Regions from separate parts of the Streptomyces sp. NBC_00647 genome, predicted to be linked through region 2. Evidence: predicted binding sites of a transcription regulator. Region 2 holds the regulator's gene; each other region holds the start of a gene.
The links. Region 2 encodes HrcA, which represses chaperone genes, less so after heat shock. Its sites were predicted from a motif close to TTNGCACTCNGNNNNNCNGAGTGCNAA; they were not measured.
Positions count from the first base shown of each region.

Region 1 (7,378 bases), 2.4 Mb from region 2:
AACCCGTCCTGGTCGCCCACCGGCAAGCGGATCATCTTCGACGCCCACACCTCCGGCGACAGCTCCGACGTGCACACCACCGAGTACGCGGACCTGGCCACCGGTGAGCTCACCAAGGTCGCGGATCATCCGGAGGGCAACTTCGGCCCCAACCCCAGCTGGCAGCCGCTGCGCAAGAACGGCACCGGCCGGGTCTGGGGCGCCGACACCTACGCCACCGGCACGGCCTCCTCGCGCTGGACCTGGAACACGGTCGGCGGGAGCGTGCCGGGCCTGATGGACGCCAAGGCCGCGGTGCTGATCAACCAGGACTCCGAGGCGTACTCGCTCACCGCACCCGCACTCGCCGGCAAGAAGCACGGTCCGGTGCTGATGACCCCGAAGAGCGGGCTGTCCTCCGCGACGAAGGCCGAGCTGAAGCGGGTGCTGAAGCCGGGCGCGAACGTCTACCTCATCGGCGGCACGTCCATCCTCAGCAGCGCGGTCTCCTCGCAGGTGACCGCGCTCGGCTTCACGCCGAAGCGGCTGGCGGGAACGTCCCGGTACTCGACCTCGGTCGCGGTGGCGAAGTCCGTGACCAGCGCGCCGAAGTACGTGTTCCTGGCCACCGGCACCGACTACCACTCGGCGCTCGCGGCGGCCGCCGCGGCCGGGGCGGACGGCACGAGCAGCGCGGGCAGCGTCGTCCTCAACGACGGCAACAAGCTGACCGATTCGGTGAAGGCGTACCTCAACAGCCTGAGCCCGAAGAGCACCATGATCATCACGGTGGGTGCCTCGGCGAAGTACGCGCTGACGCACACCTCCTTCTCCAAGTGGCCGTCGACGTACACGTACTACCCGATCACGGCGAGCACCAACGAGGGCACCTCCGCGGCCGTCGCCAAGTTCTGGTGGAGCGCGCCGAGCCAGGCCGCCCTCGCCTACACGAACACCTGGCGTGGCGGCGTGTCGGCCGGTGCGGCGATGAACGTCTTCGGACCCGTCCTGTGGACCTCGCGCGACACTCTGTCGAGCGAGGCCAAGAGCTATCTGCTGCGCGAGTCCGCGAGCACGCAGTTCGTGGTCGGCTTCGGCGGCAGCGGGTCGATCGCGTCGGGCGCGCTGGACACCGCGGGCGCCTCGATCAGCGCGAGCAGCAGCCAGTTCGTGTACCACCCGTACTACAACGGCCTGGAGCCCACGAGTTCGCGGCAGAGCACCTTCACGCTCCGCACGAACGGCGGTCAGGCCGCGACGGTCGTGAGGTCGGGCCCGGTCGGCGCCGAGCCGAACCTGGCACCCCTCAAGACGGTCCACCACCAGTAGACGGTGTCGCGGGTGCCCCCACCAGCATGGTCGGGGCGCCCGCCACCCGGGTCAGGAACACCGTCGCGGAGCGGGGGCCCTGCGGCTTCACCTTGCGCCGCAGCTCCTCCGGCTCGACGGCCGATCCGCGCTTCTTCACGGTCAGGACGCCGACCTCCCGCTCCCGGAGCAGCGCCTTCAACTTCTTGACGTTGAAGGGGAGTCGGTCGGTGATCTCGTACGCGGACGCGTACGGCGTCGGGCGCAGCTCGTCGGCCGTGACGTAGGCGATCGTCTCGTCGACCAGCCCGCCGTCCAGGTCCTCGGCCACCTCGGCGACGAGGTGCGCGCGGATGACGGCGCCGTCCGGCTCGTACAGATAGCGTCCGACCGCCCGTACCGCCGGATCGGGCAGCCCGCGTCCGCGCAGCTCGCGCGGGCCCGGCAGCAGGGTGGCGCGTACCAGGCCCGGCTCCGTGCCGAACCACAGGACCGCCTCCTTCACGTCGCCGCCGTCCGAGATCCACTCGGCCTCCGCCTCGGCGGGGATCGCCTCGTGCGGGATGCCGGGGGCGATCTTCAGCGCGGCGACCGGAGCCCGCAGGGCCGCCCCGACGGCCCAGGACAGCGGTGGCGAGTAGGACTCTGGGTCGAAGATCCGGCCTCGGCCGCCCCGGCGCCCCGGGTCCACGAAGACCGCGTCGTACGAAGAGGTGTCCACCTCGGTGACGTCCGTCTCGCGCACCTCGATCAGGTCCGTGAGCCCCAGCGCGTCGGCGTTCGCGCGGGCGGCGGCGGCCGTCAGCGGATCACGGTCGACGGCGAGGACGCGGATTCCGGCGCGGGCCAGCGCGATCGCGTCGCCGCCGATGCCGCAGCAGAGATCGGCGACGGACCGGACTCCCAGGGCGCGCAGCCGCTGGGCGCGGTGGACCGCCACGCTCGTCCGGGTGGACTGCTCGACCCCGTTCGGGGTGAAGAACATCCGTCCGGCGTCCTCGGCCCCGAACTTCGCCGCCGCCCGCTGCCGCAGCCGGGCCTGTCCGAGGGCCGCCGAGACCAGTTCGGCGGGGTGCTCGCGGCGCAGTCGGGTGGCGACGGCCAGCTCCTGTGCCGGTTCGGTGGCGCGGACCTCGTCGAGCAGGGCGCGGCCCTCGGCGGTGAGGAGGGAGGCGAAGGAGACGTCGTTCACCCGGCCATTGTGGGCCAGTCGGTGGACGGTGTGCTTCCGGCGGCGGTGTCGGGGCCTGGGGGAGGGCGGTGACCTGGGAGGATCCGGCTCCATGCGACCCGTGCGACAAAATGATAAAAACGGCACAAACGGGGCCGGTGCGCGCTGGGGAGTCGGCGTGCTCGCCCTCGCCCTCCTCGTCTCCGGCTGTGCCGAGACCGGCTCCGGCTCCGGCTCCGCCCCCGGTTCCGACGCCGACGCCGACGCCGCCAAGCCGGCCCACGGTCGGCAGGTCCGGCTCCAGGCGCCCCCGGCCCGCGCCCTCGACGCGTACGCCTCCCGGCTCCGGCTGGCGCAGGCCCGGCGGGTCGCCGCCGCCAAGCGCTGGGGACTCGCCGAGGTGCCGCTGACACCCCCGGCGCCGCCCGCCAGGAAGCCGGCCATCGAGGCCCGCAAGGGGTTCGAGGTCGACGGCCAGGAGGAGCTGGGGCTGCCGCCGGTCTTCACGACCGTCCCCACCAAGGACAAGGTCGTCTTCCTCACCATCGACGACGGCGAGGAGAAGGACCCCGCGTTCCTGCGGATGATGAGCGACCTGAAGATCCCGTACACCGCCTTCCTCAGCGACTACCTGGTCAAGGACGACTACGGGTACTTCCGGAAGATGCGCGACCGAGGCATCACCCTCAACAACCACACGCTGCACCACCCCTATCTGCCCGCGCTGTCCTACGCGCGGCAGAAGCGCGAGATCTGCGGCATGCAGGACGTGATGAAGAAGCAGTTCGGCAAGCGCCCGGTCCTCTTCCGCCCGCCGTACGGCAACTACGACCAGGACACCTTGCGCGCCGCCAAGTCCTGCGGCGTCGAGTACGCGCCCATCTGGAACGAGGAAGTCTTCGTCGACCACTGGGAGTACCGCGACGACGACCAGGACCTGCACCCCGGCGACATCGTCCTCACCCACTTCCGGGGCCGCGAGGACTGGAAGGGCACCATGCCCGACATGGTCCGCCGCTTCCTGAAGACGGTCACCGGCAAGGGGTACGCGGTCGCGCGCCTCGAGGACTACCTGTGAGGGTGCGGGCGGTGATCGCCGTACTGCTCGCGGCGGTGTTGCTCGGTGGCTGCGCGCAGTCCGTCGACCCCATCGAGCGGCTGGGCAAGAAGGCGGCCCAGCGGGTGCGTCCGCAGGAGACGGCGTACCGCCGCTGGGGCCTGGCCAGCCCGCTCGCCGCGCCACCGAAGGCGCCCGCCCGGACCACCGCACGCACCGCGGGTCCGGGACTGCCGCCCGTCGTGGACCATGTGCGCACCCGCGACAAGGTGGTCTTCCTGACGTACGACGACGGGGTGGAGCGCGATCCCCGGTTCGTCGACATGGTCCGCGAACTGCGGCTCCCGGTCAGCGTGTTCCTCACGGACCGTGTCATCGGGCCGGGGTACGGGCACTTCGCCCGGCTGCGCGCGGTCGGCGCGAGCGTCCAGAACCACACCCTCGACCACGCCTCCCTGCGCGGCCTGCCCTATGCCGGCCAGCGCGCCGAGATCTGCGGACAGCAGGACAAGCTCCGGCAGCGCTTCGGCATCAGGCCCCGGCTGCTGCGGCCCCCCTACGGCAGATACGACAGCACCACCCTGCGCGCCGCCGCCGACTGCGGGGTCGCCGCGATCGTCCTCGGCCGCGCCGCCGACGCCCACCGGCTCAGGCCGGGCGACATCCTCTGCGGCTTCGGCGAACCCGATCTCACGGACGCCACGGTCCGGCTGCTCCGGCGCATCCAGGCGGAGGGCTTCACGCCGGCCCGGCTGGAGAACTACCTCTAGGGGCGCCCGTTCGCCACGCTCCGGCACCTTCCGGGCCACGCCACGCCGACGCCTTTGGCACTCCGCTTGACCGAGTGCTAATCGCAGTCATAGTCTCAGGTCTGGCACTCCCCCCTGGAGAGTGCCAATAGCGACAGGAAGATCCGGCACCCGCGACGACGGATCCACCTGGTCGCCACCTCAGACAGTTAACCCCGTGAGATCTCCGAAGGGGGAGGTCGGATCGTGACGACCACCAGCTCCAAGGTTGCCATCAAGCCGCTCGAGGACCGCATTGTGGTCCAGCCGCTCGACGCCGAGCAGACCACGGCCTCTGGCCTGGTCATCCCGGACACCGCCAAGGAGAAGCCCCAGGAGGGCGTCGTCCTGGCCGTGGGCCCGGGTCGCATCGAGGACGGCAAGCGTGTCGAGCTCGACGTCGCCGTCGGCGACATCGTGCTCTACAGCAAGTACGGCGGCACCGAGGTGAAGTACAACGGCGAGGAGTACCTCGTCCTCTCGGCTCGCGACGTGCTCGCGATCATCGAGAAGTAATTCACCCGGTAAGGGCGTCCGGGGGCTTCCCCCGGACAACCCCGCACCAAGCATTGCAGTGAACTGCGCCCCTGGCCCCCGCTACCTTTGATGAACCGGGCGCTGGGGGCGCCGTTCGTTTCTCCCAAGTTTTCCGAGAGGGCTGAACCGCTCCCATGGCGAAGATCCTGAAGTTCGACGAGGACGCCCGTCGCGCCCTCGAGCGCGGCGTCAACAAGCTTGCCGACACGGTGAAGGTGACGATCGGCCCCAAGGGCCGCAACGTCGTCATCGACAAGAAGTTCGGCGCCCCCACCATCACCAACGACGGCGTGACCATCGCCCGTGAGGTCGAGGTCGAGGACCCGTTCGAGAACCTCGGTGCGCAGCTGGTGAAGGAGGTGGCGACCAAGACCAACGACATCGCGGGTGACGGTACGACCACCGCCACCGTGCTCGCCCAGGCGCTCGTGCGCGAGGGCCTGAAGAACGTCGCCGCGGGAGCCTCCCCGGCGCTGCTGAAGAAGGGCATCGACGCGGCCGTCAAGGCGGTCTCCGACGAGCTCCTCGCCACCGCGCGCCCGATCGACGAGAAGTCCGACATCGCGGCCGTCGCCGGTCTGTCCGCCCAGGACCCGCAGGTCGGCGAGCTCATCGCCGAGGCGATGGACAAGGTCGGCAAGGACGGTGTCATCACCGTCGAGGAGTCCAACACCTTCGGTCTGGAGCTGGACTTCACCGAGGGCATGGCCTTCGACAAGGGCTACCTGTCCCCGTACATGGTGTCCGACCAGGAGCGTATGGAGGCCGTCCTCGACGACCCGTACATCCTCATCCACCAGGGCAAGATCAGCTCCATCCAGGACCTGCTGCCGCTGCTGGAGAAGGTCATCCAGTCGAACGCCTCCAAGCCGCTGCTGATCATCGCCGAGGACGTCGAGGGCGAGGCCCTGTCGACCCTGGTCGTGAACAAGATCCGCGGCACGTTCAACGCCGTCGCCGTGAAGGCCCCCGGCTTCGGTGACCGTCGCAAGGCCATGCTCGGCGACATCGCCACCCTCACCGGTGGTCAGGTCATCGCCGAGGAGGTCGGCCTCAAGCTCGACCAGGTCGGCCTGGACGTGCTCGGCAGCGCCCGCCGCGTGACCGTCACCAAGGACGACACCACGATCGTCGACGGTGGCGGCAGCTCCGACGAGGTCGTCGGCCGCGTCAACCAGATCAAGGCCGAGATCGAGAACACGGACTCCGACTGGGACCGCGAGAAGCTCCAGGAGCGCCTCGCGAAGCTGGCCGGCGGCGTGTGCGTGATCAAGGTCGGCGCCGCCACCGAGGTGGAGCTCAAGGAGAAGAAGCACCGTCTGGAGGACGCCATCTCCGCGACCCGCGCCGCGGTCGAGGAGGGCATCGTCTCCGGTGGTGGCTCCGCGCTGGTCCACGCCGTCAAGGTCCTCGAGGGCAACCTCGGCAAGACCGGCGACGAGGCCACGGGTGTCGCGGTCGTCCGCCGCGCCGCCGTCGAGCCCCTGCGCTGGATCGCCGAGAACTCCGGCCTGGAGGGTTACGTCATCACCTCCAAGGTCGCCGAGCTCGACAAGGGCCAGGGCTTCAACGCCGCCACCGGCGAGTACGGCGACCTGGTCAAGGCCGGCGTCATCGACCCGGTCAAGGTCACCCGCTCCGCCCTGGAGAACGCCGCCTCCATCGCCTCCCTGCTCCTCACGACCGAGACCCTGGTCGTCGAGAAGCCGGCCGAGGACGAGGGCGACGCCGGTCACGGCGGCCACGGGCACTCCCACTGACGCACGACGTCATGAGGACGGCCGCGCCCACCGAGGCGTGACGCCGTGAAGAGGTCCCCGTTCCATCAGGAACGGGGACCTCCCTCGTTTCCGAGGCTGTTGCCCAGGGACTGTCCGTCCGGCGCGCGCGGAGCGGTCAGCCCTCCAGCGCGTCCAGCGCACCGAGCCCGGCCATCAGGCCCAGCCGGTCGTACTGCCACCAGCCCTCGACGATCTTTCCGTCCTCCCCGCACCGGAAGATGGTCGTGCCGGTCATGGAGGCCTGCTTCCCGGACGCCGGCATCCCCATGAAGTCGCCCGTGTGCGTGCCGTTCCAGGTCCACCGCGTGCAGACGCGGTCCCCCTCCGTGATCTGGTCCTCGACGGTGAACGCGAAGTCGAAGCCGCCGCGCCACATCTCGATCTCGCGCCGCACCGCGTCGAGCCCGATGGTGTCCTGCTCGTTGGCGGGATCGTGGTCGTGATAGCTCTCCGCCATCAGCCCGTTGAGCGGCCCCAGCTCACCCGGGCCCGCCAGCATGTCGAAGTACATGCGGACGTTCGTCGCGTAGAGCTGCTCGTCGCGCACCACGTCCAGGTCCGTGAACGTCGGCATCCCGTCGCAGAGCGCCACCATCTCCTGGAAGATCGTGTCGGTCTCCGGAAGCTTCGAGTTCCGCATCGCGTCTTCGTACGACGGGAACTCGACGATCTCCACGAAGTGGCTCGCGTCGGCACGGTCCTTGCCGATGACGCTGTGCGTCGCGGTCCGTTTCCCCTTGGTCTTCTCGACCCAGGT
Region 1 is NZ_CP109040.1:6,183,221-6,190,598, forward strand. Features, by position in the region: gene OG788_RS27315 (cell wall-binding repeat-containing protein) at 1-1,308, shown strand, start outside; gene OG788_RS27320 (THUMP-like domain-containing protein) at 1,286-2,479, opposite strand; gene OG788_RS27325 (polysaccharide deacetylase family protein) at 2,571-3,536, shown strand; gene OG788_RS27330 (polysaccharide deacetylase family protein) at 3,533-4,285, shown strand; gene groES (co-chaperone GroES) at 4,511-4,819, shown strand; gene groL (chaperonin GroEL) at 4,975-6,600, shown strand; gene OG788_RS27345 (ester cyclase) at 6,737-7,378, opposite strand, start outside.
Region 1: a site for HrcA is predicted at 4,340-4,366, ahead of groES (co-chaperone GroES). Genes of this name have one in related genera too.

Region 2 (7,378 bases):
CGGGCGGGCCGGACTGCCCGCCTTCCCCGACGAGGTCACCGGGCTCGTCGAGGACCTCAGCCGCCGTATCGCCCTCGCCATCGGCGCCGCGCGCCAGTACGCGCGCCAGGCCACCATCAGCCGGGTCCTGCAGCGCGGACTGCTGCCGGGCGCGGTCGCCGAGATCCCCGGGGTGCACAGCGCCCTCGTCTACGAGCCGCTCGACAAGGGCGGGCCCAGCGGCGACTTCTACGACGTGTTCCCGGCCGGCGACGGACGCTGGTGCTTCGCCGTCGGCGACGTCCAGGGCAAGGGACCCGAGGCCGCCGTCGTGATCGGTCTGGCCCGGCCCTGGCTGCGGCTGCTGGCCCGCGAGGGCTACGACGTGGCGGACGTCCTCGACCGGCTCAACCAGCTCCTCCTGGACGACGCGACGGAAGCCGCGGACGCGGCGGCCCGCGCGCTCGTGGCCGCGGGCGGACCCGGGCTCGGCACCGACCTCGGCCCGCAGACGCGCTTCCTGTCCATGCTGTACGGCGAGCTGGTCCCCTTCGACGGCGGAGTGCGCTGCACCCTGGCCTCGGCCGGGCATCCACTGCCGCTGCTGCTGGACCCCGCGGGCGACGTGAGGGAAGTGGCCCGGCCGCAGACCCTGCTCGGCGTCTTCGAGGACCCCGAATACACCTCCGAGTCCTTCGAGCTGTACCCCGGTGACACCCTGCTGTGTGTCACCGACGGTGTGACGGAGCGGCGCGACGGCTCCCGCCAGTTCGACGACGACGACGGTCTCGCGCAGGCCCTCGCGGGCTGCGCCGGCCTGAACGCCGAGCTGATCGCCGAACGGATCCGCGGGCTGGTCCACGCATTCGGCACCCGCCCGCCGGAGGACGACATGGCCCTGCTGGTGTTACAGGCGCAGTAGGGCGACGGCCGTACACCGGGGAGGGCGCCGGGCGGGCCTGCGGCGGTGCGGTACGGGGGCAACCGGTGTCTCCGGCCGGGTACGGGACACGCGCCACGGACCGTTCGGGACGGTCGTCCGGGCGGGCCCGGGGCGGGACGGAAACGCGTACCCCGCCCGTACTGGACAATGGAACGCATGCCTTCCGCACTTCCCGACGGTGAGCCCGTCCCCGACGACGGGGCGCTGCCCGCGCACGCCATGGCCGGGGCGGCCGAGCGGCCCCTCGGGTTCTACCTCCACGTGCCGTACTGCGCGACCCGCTGCGGCTACTGCGACTTCAACACCTACACGGCGACCGAGCTGCGGGGCACCGGCGGCGTGCTCGCCTCCCGCGACAACTACGCGGACACCCTGATCGACGAGGTCCGCCTCGCCCGCAAGGTGCTCGGCGACGACCCGCGCCCCGTCCGTACGGTCTTCGTCGGAGGCGGTACGCCCACACTGCTGGCCGCCGACGATCTCGTGCGGATGCTGGGCGCGATCCGGGACGAGTTCGGGCTCGCGGACGACGCGGAGATCACGACGGAGGCGAACCCGGAGTCGGTCGACCCGGAGTACCTCTCGACGCTGCGTGCCGGTGGCTTCAACCGTGTCTCCTTCGGCATGCAGAGTGCCCGGCAGCACGTCCTGAAGGTGCTCGACCGCACGCACACCCCCGGCCGCCCGGAGGCCTGCGTCGCCGAGGCCCGCGCGGCCGGCTTCGCACATGTGAACCTGGATCTGATCTACGGCACGCCGGGGGAGTCGGACGACGACTGGCGGGCATCGCTCGAAGCGGCCCTCGGCGCCGGTCCCGACCACATCTCCGCCTACGCGCTCATCGTCGAGGAGGGCACGCAGCTCGCGCGCCGCATCCGCCGCGGCGAGGTCCCGATGACCGACGACGACGTGCACGCGGACCGCTATCTCATCGCGGACGAGGTGATGTCGGCGGCGGGCTTCGACTGGTACGAGGTGTCGAACTGGGCCACCTCCGAGGCCGGCCGCTGTCTGCACAACGAGCTGTACTGGCGCGGCGCCGACTGGTGGGGCGCGGGCCCCGGAGCGCACAGCCACGTCGGCGGCGTTCGCTGGTGGAACGTGAAGCATCCCGGCGCGTACGCGTCCGCCCTGGCCTCGGGCCGCTCGCCGGGCGCCGGGCGCGAACTCCTCTCCGAGGAGGACCGCCGGGTCGAGCGCATCCTCCTGGAACTGCGGCTGCGCGAGGGCTGCCCGCTCTCCCTGCTCCGCCCCGACGGGCTCGCGGCCTCCCGCCGCGCGCTGTCCGACGGGCTCCTCGAAGCCGGTCCGTACGACGCCGGTCGCGCCGTCCTCACCCTGCGCGGACGGCTGCTCGCGGACGCGGTCGTCCGGGATCTGGTGGACTGAACACTGTTCCCATGTGGTCCGCGGCCATGATCTTTCACTCGGGCGGCGCCGTGACGAAGTCGATCAGCTCCTCCACCCGGCCCAGGAGTTCCGGCTCCAGGTCCTTGTAGGAGCGCACCCGGGACAGGATGTGCTGCCAGGCCGCGCCGGTGTTCTCCGGCCAGCCCAGGGCCCGGCACACGCCCGTCTTCCAGTCCTGGCCGCGCGGTACCCGGGGCCAGCCCGGGATGCCCACGGAGGACGGCTTCACGGCCTCCCAGACGTCGATGTACGGGTGACCCAGCACCAGGGCGTGGTCGCTCGTGACCGCCTCGGCGATCCGGGACTCCTTCGAACCGGGGACCAGGTGGTCGACGAGGACGCCGAGCCGGGCGTCCGGGCCCGGGTCGAACGCGGCGACGATCGCCGGGAGGTCGTCGACGCCCTCCAGGTACTCCACGACGACGCCCTCGATGCGCAGATCGTCGCCCCACACCCGCTCGACCAGTTCGGCGTCGTGGCGGCCCTCGACGTAGATGCGCCCGGCCCGCGCGACCCGGGCCCGGGCACCAGGGACCGCCACCGAGCCGGACGCCGTACGGCTGGGACGTACGGGCGCCCCGGCCGTCGGGCGCACCAGCGTCACCACCCTGCCCTCCAGCAGGAAGCCGCGAGGCTCCAGCGGGAACACCCGGTGCTTGCCGAAGCGGTCCTCCAGGGTCACCGTGCCCGCCTCGCAGCGGATCACCGCACCGCAGAATCCGGTGCCGGGCTCCTCGACCACCAGGCCCGGGTCCGCCGGGACCTCGGGCACGGGCTCGGGCTTCTTCCACGGCGGGGTCAGGTCCGGAGAGTACTGGCGCATTCGGATGACGATAGGAGAAGTGGCGGGCGGGTGGTGTGCTGATCCCTACGACACGCCGAAGCGCGTCGCCAGCTCCTCCCGCTGCGCCCGGACGAACGCCGCGTCCACCGCCGCCCCGTGCCCCGGGACGTACACCGCGTCCTCCCCGCCCAGGTCCACCAGCCGGTCCAGGGCGGCGGGCCAGTGCGACGGTACGGCGTCCGGGCCCGCCTGGGGTTCGCCGGACTCCTCCACCAGATCCCCGCAGAAGACGATCTCGGGCGACGCGAGCGATGCGCGCGACGGGAGCGACGCGCGCGGCGCGGGCCGGGCGGGCGACGCGGGCGATCCCGGTGGCTCCGCCGACGGGGGCGCTCCGGGTGCGCCGGGGATCAGGACCGCCAGGTCGTGGCCCGTGTGCCCCGGGCCGACGTTCGCCAGCAGCACCTGGAGCCCGCCGCCGAGGTCGAGCGTCCACTCGCCGCTCACGGAGTGCCGGGGAGCGACCAGCAGGTCCGCCGCCTCGGCCGCGGCGTCCGGGTCGAGACCGTTGCGCACGGCGTCCGCGCACAGCTCCTCGCGCTCGTACGCGAAGACCGCGTCCAGCCCGACCGCGCCGAAGACCTCGACGTCCGTGAACGCCGCCGCGCCGAAGACGTGATCGAAATGCGGGTGGGTCAGTGCGAGGTGCGTCACTCGGCGCTCCGGCCCGAGGAGCCGTTCGGCCTCGGCGCGCAGCCACCCGCCCTCCGCGAGGCTCGACCCCGCGTCGATCATCAGGGCCGCGCCCTCGCCGACGACGAGCCCGACCGTGCAGTCCCAGTCCGGAAGTCGCCGCCGCCCGACCCGGGCTGCCACCCTTTCCCACCCCAGCTCTTCCCAAGTCAGCCTCATACGGCGACGCTAGCGGTGACCGGGTGCCGCGCACGACATCGCAGGCCCGCCCTTGCCGGGGTCGTGCCTCACCGCCGTACACTGGGCCGGGGAACGTTGGCACTCGCGTGCGCTGAGTGCCAGGCGAAAGCCACGAAGGCCACGAAGACCATCGAGTCGACTTCTGGAGGTGTGCGCGATGCTCAGTGAACGCAGGCTCGAGGTGCTGCGCGCCATCGTCCAGGACTATGTCGGCACCGAGGAACCGGTCGGTTCCAAGGCGCTCACCGAGCGGCACAGGCTCGGCGTGTCGCCGGCGACCGTCCGCAACGACATGGCCGCCCTGGAGGACGAGGGCTACATCGCCCAGCCGCACACCAGCGCCGGGCGCATCCCCACGGACAAGGGGTACCGGCTCTTCGTCGACAAGCTCGCCGGAGTCAAGCCGATGACCGCGCCAGAGCGGCGGGCCATCCAGAACTTCCTGGACGGTGCCGTCGACCTCGACGACGTCGTCGGGCGGACCGTGCGGCTGCTCGCGCAGCTCACCCGCCAGGTCGCCGTCGTGCAGTACCCCTCGCTGACCCGCTCGACCGTGCGCCATGTGGAGCTGCTGTCGCTCGCCCCCGCGCGGGTGATGCTCGTGCTGATCACGGACACCGGCCGGGTCGAGCAGCGCATGATCAACTGTCCGGCGCCGTTCGGCGAGACGTCGCTCGCGGATCTGCGGGCCCGGCTCAACAGCAGGGTCGCCGGGCGCCCCTTCGCGGACGTCCCGCAGCTCGTCCAGGACCTCCCGGACGCCTTCGAGGCGGAGGACCGGGGTACGGTCTCGACAGTGCTCTCCACTCTGCTGGAGACACTCGTCGAGGAGACCGAGGAGCGGCTGATGATCGGCGGTACCGCCAATCTCACCCGTTTCGGACATGACTTCCCTCTCACCATCCGGCCGGTGCTCGAAGCGCTGGAGGAGCAGGTTGTGCTCCTCAAGTTGCTTGGAGAGGCCGGGGATTCGAGCATGACCGTGCGAATCGGGCACGAGAACGCGTACGAGGGACTCAACTCCACGTCCGTGGTCTCGGTCGGCTACGGTTCGGGCGGCGAGGCAGTAGCCAAACTCGGCGTGGTCGGCCCGACCCGCATGGATTACCCGGGAACGATGGGAGCGGTACGAGCGGTGGCACGGTACGTCGGACAGATCCTGGCGGAGTCCTAAGTGGCCACGGACTACTACGCCGTACTCGGCGTGCGCCGCGACGCGTCCCAGGACGAGATCAAGAAGGCGTTCAGGAGGCTCGCTCGCGAGCTGCACCCGGACGTCAATCCCGATCCGAAGACGCAGGAGCGGTTCAAGGAGATCAACGCCGCGTACGAGGTGTTGTCGGACCCGCAGAAGAAGCAGGTCTACGACCTCGGCGGGGACCCGCTGTCCCAGCAGGGCGGTGCCGCCGGCGGCTTCGGCGCGGGCGGCTTCGGGAACTTCTCGGACATCATGGACGCCTTCTTCGGCACGGCGTCGCAGCGCGGACCGCGCTCGCGCACCCGCCGGGGCCAGGACGCCATGATCCGGCTGGAGATCGAGCTGGACGAGGCGGCCTTCGGCACCACGAAGGACATCCAGGTCGACACGGCCGTCGTCTGCGCCACCTGCAACGGCGAGGGCGCCGCGCCCGGCACCGCCGCGCAGACCTGTGACATGTGCCGCGGTCGCGGCGAGGTGTCCCAGGTGACGCGGTCCTTCCTCGGCCAGGTCATGACCTCGCGGCCGTGTCCGCAGTGCCAGGGCTTCGGCACCGTGGTCCCGACCCCGTGCCCCGAGTGCGCGGGCGACGGCCGGGTCCGGTCCCGTCGCACCCTCACGGTCAAGATCCCGGCCGGTGTGGACAACGGCACACGGATCCAGCTCGCGGGCGAGGGCGAGGTCGGCCCCGGCGGCGGCCCCGCCGGTGACCTGTACGTCGAGATCCACGAGCTGCCGCACTCGACCTTCCAGCGGCGGGGCGACGACCTGCACTGCACGGTCACCATCCCGATGACCGCGGCGTCCCTCGGCACCAAGGTGCCGCTGGAGACCCTCGACGGCATGGAGGAGGTCGACATCCGTCCGGGCACCCAGTCCGGTCAGTCGATCCCGCTGCACGGCCGGGGCGTGACCCACTTGCGCGGCGGCGGCCGGGGCGACCTCATCGTGCACGTCGAGGTCACCACGCCGACCAAGCTCGACGCGGAGCAGGAGCGGGTGCTGCGCGAGCTCGCCATACTGCGCGGCGAGGAGCGGCCCACCGGTCAGTTCCAGCCTGGTCAGCAGGGGCTCTTCTCCCGGCTGAAGGACGCCTTCAACGGGCGCTGACCCAGGCGCGGCGCGGGGTGGGAATGCCACCCCGTGCCCGCCCATCCCGGTGGCCTATGCCGGGCGGACGGCCGGATTCGGACTTGTACTGAGGACGTGACAACATGCCGTCATGTCCTCCGCACTGACCGATCTCTTCCCTCACCCGATCGTGCAGGCCCCCATGGCGGGCGGCGTTTCCGTCCCCCAGCTCGCGGCCGCCGTGTCCGAGGCGGGCGGGCTCGGATTCCTCGCCGCCGGGTACAAGACCGCCGACGGCATGTACCAGGAGATCAAGCAGCTGCGCGGGCTGACCGGACGTCCCTTCGGCGTCAATCTGTTCATGCCCCAGCCCGAGTACCCCGGTGCGGGCACCGGCTCCACCGGAGCGGTCGGCGCCGCGCTGCCTTCCGCCGCCGCCGTCGAGGTCTACGCCAACCAGCTCGCGGGTGAGGCCGCCTGGTACGAGACCGAGCTCGGCGATCCGGACAGCGGCCGCGACGACGGCTACGACGCCAAGCTCGCCGTCCTCCTCGACAACCCGGTGGCCGTGGTCTCCTTCCACTTCGGCGTGCCGAGCCAGGACGTGCTGGACTCCCTGCGCCGTGCAGGCACGCTCACCCTGGTCACCGCCACCACGGCCGAGGAAGCCCTCGCCGTGCAGCGGGCCGGTGCCGCCGCCGTCATCGTGCAGGGCATCGAGGCCGGCGGACACCAGGGCACCCACCGCGACAACCCGGAGACGGACGGCACGGGCGTCGGGCTGCTCTCCCTGGTCGCGCAGGTCCGCGAGACCGTGCAGATCCCGATCGTCGCGGCCGGCGGCATCATGCGCGGCAGCCAGATCGCCGCCGTCCTCGCCGCGGGCGCGAACGCGGCCCAGCTCGGCACCGCGTTCCTCGCCACCCCCGAGTCCGGCGCGAACGCCGTGCACAAGGAGGCGCTGACCAACCCCCTCTTCGTCCGCACGGAACTCACGCGCGCGTTCTCCGGGCGACCGGCGCGCGGGCTGGCCAACCGCTTCATGCGCGAGCACGGCCCG
Region 2 is NZ_CP109040.1:3,820,569-3,827,946, reverse strand. Features, by position in the region: gene OG788_RS16815 (SpoIIE family protein phosphatase) at 1-901, shown strand, start outside; gene hemW (radical SAM family heme chaperone HemW) at 1,079-2,311, shown strand; gene OG788_RS16805 (DUF3097 domain-containing protein) at 2,346-3,155, opposite strand; gene OG788_RS16800 (MBL fold metallo-hydrolase) at 3,201-4,028, opposite strand; gene hrcA (heat-inducible transcriptional repressor HrcA) at 4,207-5,223, shown strand; gene dnaJ (molecular chaperone DnaJ) at 5,224-6,357, shown strand; gene OG788_RS16785 (nitronate monooxygenase) at 6,470-7,378, shown strand, end outside.

Region 3 (7,378 bases), 1.1 Mb from region 2:
GCTGCCGGTACGCCAGCAGTCCCCGCACGATGTTCTTGGACAGCTCGGTCCGGTCGACGCGCACGACGGTCCGGCGTCCCTCGCCGATCTCCGTGCGCAGTGCGGCCATCCGCTGCTCGACGTCCTCCCGGTGGGAGCGTTCGCGCAGGAACTCGGCGTCCGCGCCGAGGCCGTGCACGCCGACGAGGGTCTCGCGCACGGGCGGCCGGGCGCCGTCCAGGTGCTCGATCGCCCGGGGGGCGCCCGAGGGCCAGGTGGCGCTGTAGTGCTCGGGGTCGGCCTCCTCCGCGCAGCGCATGAAGGCCGTCGCCCACCGCCAGGTCAGGAACGCCACCCGGTCCGCTCCGAGCATGCCTCCCACCAGTTCCGCGCGGATGTCGTCGGGGAGCATCCGGAAGTAGTCCTCGGGCGCCCACGGCGTGTGGGAGAAGTGGCCGATGCGCAGGTCGGGGCGCAGCTCACGGAGCATCCCCGGCACCAGGCACAGGTGGTAGTCCTGGACCAGCACCGCCGCGCCCTCGGCTGCCTCCTCGGCCAGCGCCTCGGCGAAGGCGCGGTTGTAGGTCCGGTACGACTCCCACTGGCGCCGGAACTCCGCGTCGAAGACCGGCTCCAGCGGGGTCTGGTACAGCATGTGGTGGACGAACCACAGGACGGAGTTGGCGATGCCGTTGTAGGCGTCGGCGTGCACGTCGGCGTCGATGGCCAGCATGCGCACGCCGTCCTCGCCGACTCCGCGCGCGACGGCCTCCCGGTCGCCGTCGCCGAGGGCCGAGCACACCCATAGGGCGCCCGCGTCGGGCCCGATCGCCGAGAGGCCCGAGACGAGGCCGCCGCCGCCGCGCCGGGCGTGCAGCGAACCGTCCTCCCGTACCTCGTAGGTGACCGGGCCGCGGTTGGACGCGACCAGAATCCGGTGGGCACCGTGCGTTGAAGCCATGCCTCGAAACCTAGCCCCGTGTCGAAACGCTCAAACGTTCCCTTCGGCCGTATGCGATCGCGGGCCGGGAGGGCTGGTCTACGCGGCTTTGCGCCGCTGGTACTCGGAGATTTCGCTCATCGGGGGCCTTTCCTCCGTGTCCACCGAGTACGTGCGCGGCTGGAAACCGTCCCGGCCGCGCTCGAACTGGGTGAGGGCGGGGCGGATCAGGTGGCCGCGGGCCAGCCGGAGCTGGGCGGTGCGGTAGATCGCGGCGGCCATACGGCCCAGGGCCTGGCCGTCCTGGTGGCGGTGCTTGCGGACGCCGACGTCGACCTGGGCGAGGGCGTCCAGGCCCACCAGGTGCAGGGCGTCGACGAGCATGCCCAGCTCCACGCCGTAGCCGACGGGGAACGGGAGCTGTTCGAGCAGGGAGCGACGGGCCGCGTACTCGCCGCCGAGCGGCTGGACGAAGCCCGCCAGCTGCGGCCAGTGCATGTTCAGCAGGGGGCGGGCCATCAGCTCGGTGACCCGGCCGCCCTGTCCCGAGGCGCCGCCCAGCGGGCGGTCGTACATGGCCTTGACCAGATCGACCCCGGGGTCGGTGAGCAGCGGGCCCACGATCCCGGTGACGAAGTCGGACGAGAACTCCTTGAGGTCCGCGTCGATGAAACAGACGATGTCCCCGCTCGTCACGAGCAGCGACCGCCACAGCACCTCGCCCTTGCCGGGCACCGCGGGAATCCGAGGGAGGATGTCGTCGCGGTGCACGACTCTCGCGCCCGCGGCGGCGGCGACCGCCGAGGTGCGGTCGGTCGAGCCCGAGTCGACGACGACGATCTCGTCGACGAGGGGCACCTGCTGCATCAGGTCGTGGCGGATGATCGCCACGATCTCGCCGACCGTCTCCTCCTCGTTGAGCGCGGGCAGCACGACGCTGACCGTCGATCCGGTGGAACGTTTCGCGGCCATGAGCTTGTGGAGCGGGCGGTCGGTCAGGGACCAGGAGCGTGTGCTCAGCCAGCTTTCGACGTCTTTCAGCACGGTCTGCGGCTCCTCACTGTCTGATCACACGCTCTCATCAGCGTGCCCGCTGCGGCCAGCGGCAGATCGATTGCCGTCGTCTCGCGGTTCGGACGACTATCTCAACTGTCCTGGCCTTCGGTTACAGTCTTGAACAACGCGGATGACCATCGCATGTCCTCGATCATCGGCGCGTAGCACGTTCAACAGTTCAACAATCAAATACCGCTCATCCAGAGGGGCAGAGGGATACGGCCCGATGAAGCCCCGGCAACCCTCCAGCCGGTCTCGTACCGATCGATGTCGATCGCGTCGCGAGGCTCCCGGCTAGGGAAGGTGCCAAATCCGTCTCACGGCGAAGTGCGTCGTGAGGAAGATGAGGAGAAAGGGCCTCGCCTCCATGGCTGCGCAGACAGTTGCAAGCACCACGAACTCCGTGAACTCCGCCGATGCGGTGGACCTCGGCCCGGCAGCGGCGCTTTCCTGCCGCGAGTGCGGACACCGCGTCCCGCTCGGCCCGGTCTTCGCCTGCGAGGAGTGTTTCGGCCCGCTGGAGATCGCCTACGACTTCTCGGCCTACGAGACCGAAGAGCTCCGCAAGCGCATCGAAGCGGGACCCGCGAACATCTGGCGCTACGCGCCCCTCCTGCCCGTCCCCGCGGACGTGGCGGACAAGCCGAACATCAACCCCGGCTGGACCAAGCTCGTCCAGGCCGACAACCTGGCCCGCGAGCTCGGTGTCGACGCCGGCAAGCTCTTCGTCAAGGACGACTCCGGCAACCCGACGCACTCCTTCAAGGACCGCGTCGTCGCCCAGGCCATCGAAGCGGCCCGTGTCTTCGGCTTCACCACCCTCTCCTGCTCCTCCACGGGCAACCTCGCCGGCGCCGTGGGCGCCGCGGCGGCCCGTGCCGGCTTCCGCTCCTGCGTGTTCATCCCGCACGACCTGGAGCAGGGCAAGGTCGTCATGGCCGCGGTCTACGGCGGCGAGCTCGTCGGCATCCAGGGCAACTACGACGATGTGAACCGTTTCTGCTCCGAGCTGATCGGCGACCCGGCCGGCGAGGGCTGGGGCTTCGTCAACGTCAACCTGCGGCCGTACTACGCCGAGGGCTCCAAGACGCTGGCGTACGAGATCTGCGAGCAGCTCGGCTGGCGGCTCCCCGACCAGCTGGTCGTGCCGATCGCCTCCGGCTCCCAGCTCACGAAGATCGACAAGGGCCTGCAGGAGCTGATCAAGCTCGGGCTCGTCGAGGACAGGCCGTACAAGATCTTCGGTGCCCAGGCCGAGGGCTGCTCGCCGGTGTCCGTCGCCTACAAGGCCGGTCACGACGTCGTGCGCCCGCAGAAGCCGGACACCATCGCCAAGTCGCTCGCCATCGGCAACCCCGCGGACGGGCCGTACGTGCTCGACATCGCGCGACGCACCGGCGGTGCCGTGGAGGACGTGAACGACGAGCAGATCGTCGACGCGATCAAGCTGCTCGCGCGCACCGAGGGCATCTTCGCGGAGACGGCCGGCGGCGTGACCGTCGGCGTCACCCGCAAGCTGATCGAGAACGGTCTCCTCGACCCGACTCTGACCACGGTCGTGCTGAACACCGGCGACGGCCTCAAGACTCTGGACGCGGTGGCCTCGGACACCGGGCTGACCGCGACCATCCGCCCGAACCTCGACTCCTTCCGAGAGGCAGGCCTCGCATCATGAGCGTCAACGTCCGCATCCCCACCATCCTGCGCACCTACACCGGGGGCGTCGCCGAGGTGACGGCCGAGGGTACGACCCTCGCCGAGGTCATCGCCGACCTGGAGAAGAACCACACGGGCATCGCCGCGCGCGTTCTGGACGACCAGGGCAAGCTGCGCCGCTTCGTCAACGTGTACGTCAATGACGACGACGTCCGGTTCGAGCAGGGCCTGGAGACGGCGACCCCGGACGGTGTGGGCGTCTCGATCATTCCGGCCGTCGCCGGAGGCTGATCGTTACCCTCGGTAATGCCGAACACGCTGAGTTCATCGAATTGCCCCCTCCGTGAGAGAAACGGAGGGGGCAATTCTGTAGGGTTGAGCGCGCTACAGTTGGGGAAGTCGCTTCGCTTTCGATGTTGGTTTCATGCCGGACGCATATGAGTCCTCGCCCGGCATCCGACAAGAAGTAGCCAAACTACCGCTCCTTTTTGAGCCGTTTATGGCATTTACGGGGCCCGACTTGCCCTGAATCCTTGCGAATTCTCCGCATTTCAACGATCAGCCATGCCCAGAATTCTCGTCCGATTGACCTGTTGCAGACGGCAGTTGGACAGATACATTCAGCCGCGGTCGACGCGTTCCGGCGCACACCCCCAACCAATGGGGGGTGAGGTCTGACCCGGATCCGCGAAGTGTGGATCTGTGCAAGGGCCAGTAATAGGGGAGTTAGGCATGGCTCAGGGCACCGTCAAGTGGTTCAACGCGGAGAAGGGGTACGGCTTCATCGCGGTCGACGGTGGTGCGGACGTCTTCGTGCACTACAGCGCGATTCAGATGGACGGCTACCGCACCCTTGAAGAGGGTCAGCGAGTGGAGTTCGAAATCTCGCAGGGCCAGAAGGGTCCGCAGGCGGACATGGTCAAACTCGCCGTCTGATCCGGGCGCGAACGGCCACCGACGCACTCACGCCGAGGGGCCCGCATCCCACCAGGGATGCGGGCCCCTCGTGCGTCCCCGGCCACCCTCGGGGTCCCCTGTTCTGTCTCGCGCGCGCCCGCGAGCGCGCTCCGTCCGGGCGCCGTGCGTGCGCTCCACCAGGGGCCCGTTTTCATGAGAGGCGCTTGCACTCGCAGGGGTCGAGTGCTAATCATTGGCGTTAGCACTCTCCCAGTGAGAGTGACAGAACTTGGATCGGGCCGGCGAGGCCCGCGGGCCTGTGGGGCAAGGAACCACAAGGCTTGCAGGCCGTCCGTCGCGGGCGCGGGCACGATCCGGAGCAATCCACCCCGTCCGGGAGGACCACTTCACATGGCCAAGATCATCGCGTTCGACGAGGAGGCACGGCGCGGTCTCGAGCGCGGGATGAACCAGCTCGCCGACGCCGTCAAGGTCACCCTCGGCCCCAAGGGCCGTAACGTCGTCCTCGAGAAGAAGTGGGGCGCGCCCACGATCACCAACGATGGTGTTTCCATCGCCAAGGAGATCGAGCTCGAGGACCCGTACGAGAAGATCGGCGCCGAGCTGGTCAAGGAAGTCGCCAAGAAGACGGACGACGTCGCCGGTGACGGTACGACCACCGCGACCGTCCTGGCTCAGGCGCTCGTCCGCGAGGGCCTGCGCAACGTAGCCGCCGGCGCCAACCCGATGGCCCTCAAGCGCGGTATCGAGAAGGCCGTCGAGGCCGTCTCCGGTGCCCTGCTCGAGCAGGCCAAGGATGTCGAGACCAAGGAGCAGATCGCTTCCACGGCCTCCATCTCCGCCGCCGACACCCAGATCGGCGAGCTCATCGCCGAGGCGATGGACAAGGTCGGCAAGGAAGGCGTCATCACCGTCGAGGAGTCCCAGACCTTCGGTCTGGAGCTGGAGCTCACCGAGGGCATGCGCTTCGACAAGGGCTACATCTCGGCGTACTTCGCCACCGACATGGAGCGTATGGAGGCCGTCCTCGACGACCCGTACATCCTGATCGCGAACTCCAAGATCGCGAACGTCAAGGACCTGCTCCCGCTCCTCGAGAAGGTCATGCAGGGCGGCAAGCCGCTGCTGATCATCGCCGAGGACGTCGAGGGCGAGGCCCTGTCGACCCTGGTCGTCAACAAGATCCGTGGCACCTTCAAGTCCGTCGCCGTCAAGGCTCCGGGCTTCGGTGACCGCCGCAAGGCCATGCTCGGCGACATCGCCATCCTCACGGGCGGCGAGGTCATCTCCGAGGAGGTCGGCCTCAAGCTGGAGAACGCGGGTCTGGACCTGCTGGGCCGTGCCCGCAAGGTCGTCATCACCAAGGACGAGACCACGATCGTCGACGGCTCCGGCTCTGCCGACCAGGTCGCCGGCCGGGTCAACCAGATCCGTGCCGAGATCGAGAACTCGGACTCGGACTACGACCGCGAGAAGCTCCAGGAGCGTCTGGCGAAGCTGGCCGGCGGCGTGGCCGTCATCAAGGCCGGTGCCGCCACCGAGGTCGAGCTCAAGGAGCGCAAGCACCGCATCGAGGACGCCGTTCGCAACGCGAAGGCGGCCGTCGAGGAGGGCATCGTCGCCGGTGGTGGCGTGGCCCTGCTCCAGGCTTCCTCGGTCTTCGAGAAGCTCGAGCTCACCGGTGACGAGGCGACCGGCGCCAACGCCGTGAAGCTCGCCCTGGAGGCCCCGCTCAAGCAGATCGCCGTCAACGGTGGTCTCGAGGGTGGCGTCATCGTCGAGAAGGTGCGCAACCTGCCCGTCGGTCACGGCCTGAACGCCGCGACCGGTGAGTACGTCGACATGATCGCCGAAGGCATCATCGACCCGGCGAAGGTCACGCGCTCTGCCCTGCAGAACGCCGCCTCCATCGCCGCGCTGTTCCTCACCACCGAGGCCGTCATCGCCGACAAGCCGGAGAAGGCCGCTGCCGGCGGCGCTCCGGGCGGCATGCCGGGCGGTGACATGGACTTCTGATCCCTTCGCGGATCAGCGGTTCGTCGCAGTACGAGACCGAGGGCGGCATCCCCTTCAACGGGGGTGCCGCCCTCGGGCGTTCACGCTCTCCCGCCGCGGCTGTCCGAGCCGCGGCGGGAGAGGTGATCAGGAGTTGCCGAACGCGTCGCGCAGCCGCATCTCGTTGAAGCCGTTGGCGTCGTAGTCGTCCGAGTACGTCAGCGCGAGCCGGCCGTTCGAGGCGACGGCCACGGCCGGGCCGCCCTGGCCGCCGCCGGTCACCACGTTCATCCGGGTGGCGGGGAACCTGCCGGTCGTCGTGCCGTCGGCGTTGAAGCCGCGGGCCCACACGTCGTCCTGGCCCGCGTACAGGGTGGCCGGGTTGCCGACGAGCACGTCGAAGGCCTCCTTCCACGCGACGACGAAGGTGCCGTCGTCGGCGACCGTGACATCGGCGTCCGCCTGGTCGGAGACCGGTCGCTTGCCGTCGATGTAGGGGCCGGTGTCCGTGCCGTCCTCGGTGGTCCGCCGGTCCGCCGCCGCGGGGCTGCCGGTCGCCGAGAAGAAGCGCTGGTTGATCCGCTGCGGCCGCACCAGCGTGCCGGTGCCGGTGGTGTACTCGTCCGTCCAGGCCACGACGAAACGGCCGTCGCCGGTGGACGCCACCGCGGGCTTGGTCTGCTGTCCGTCGGTGAGGGAGTTGCCCACCTTGCGGGCCACGGAGAACGCGCCCGAGGTGTTCAGCTTGGCGACACCGATGTTGAGGCCGCCGTTGCCGTCCGCGTCCTCCTCCCAGGCGATCACGGTGTTCCCGGCGTCGTCGATCGCCGCGTC
Region 3 is NZ_CP109040.1:4,899,327-4,906,704, reverse strand. Features, by position in the region: gene OG788_RS21355 (trehalose-6-phosphate synthase) at 1-940, opposite strand, end outside; gene OG788_RS21350 (glucosyl-3-phosphoglycerate synthase) at 1,019-1,963, opposite strand; SAM riboswitch class I at 2,169-2,325, shown strand; gene thrC (threonine synthase) at 2,343-3,650, shown strand; gene OG788_RS21340 (MoaD/ThiS family protein) at 3,647-3,922, shown strand; gene OG788_RS21335 (cold-shock protein) at 4,364-4,567, shown strand; gene groL (chaperonin GroEL) at 4,940-6,565, shown strand; gene OG788_RS21325 (phospholipase D-like domain-containing protein) at 6,692-7,378, opposite strand, start outside.
Region 3: a site for HrcA is predicted at 4,788-4,814, ahead of groL (chaperonin GroEL). Genes of this name have one in related genera too.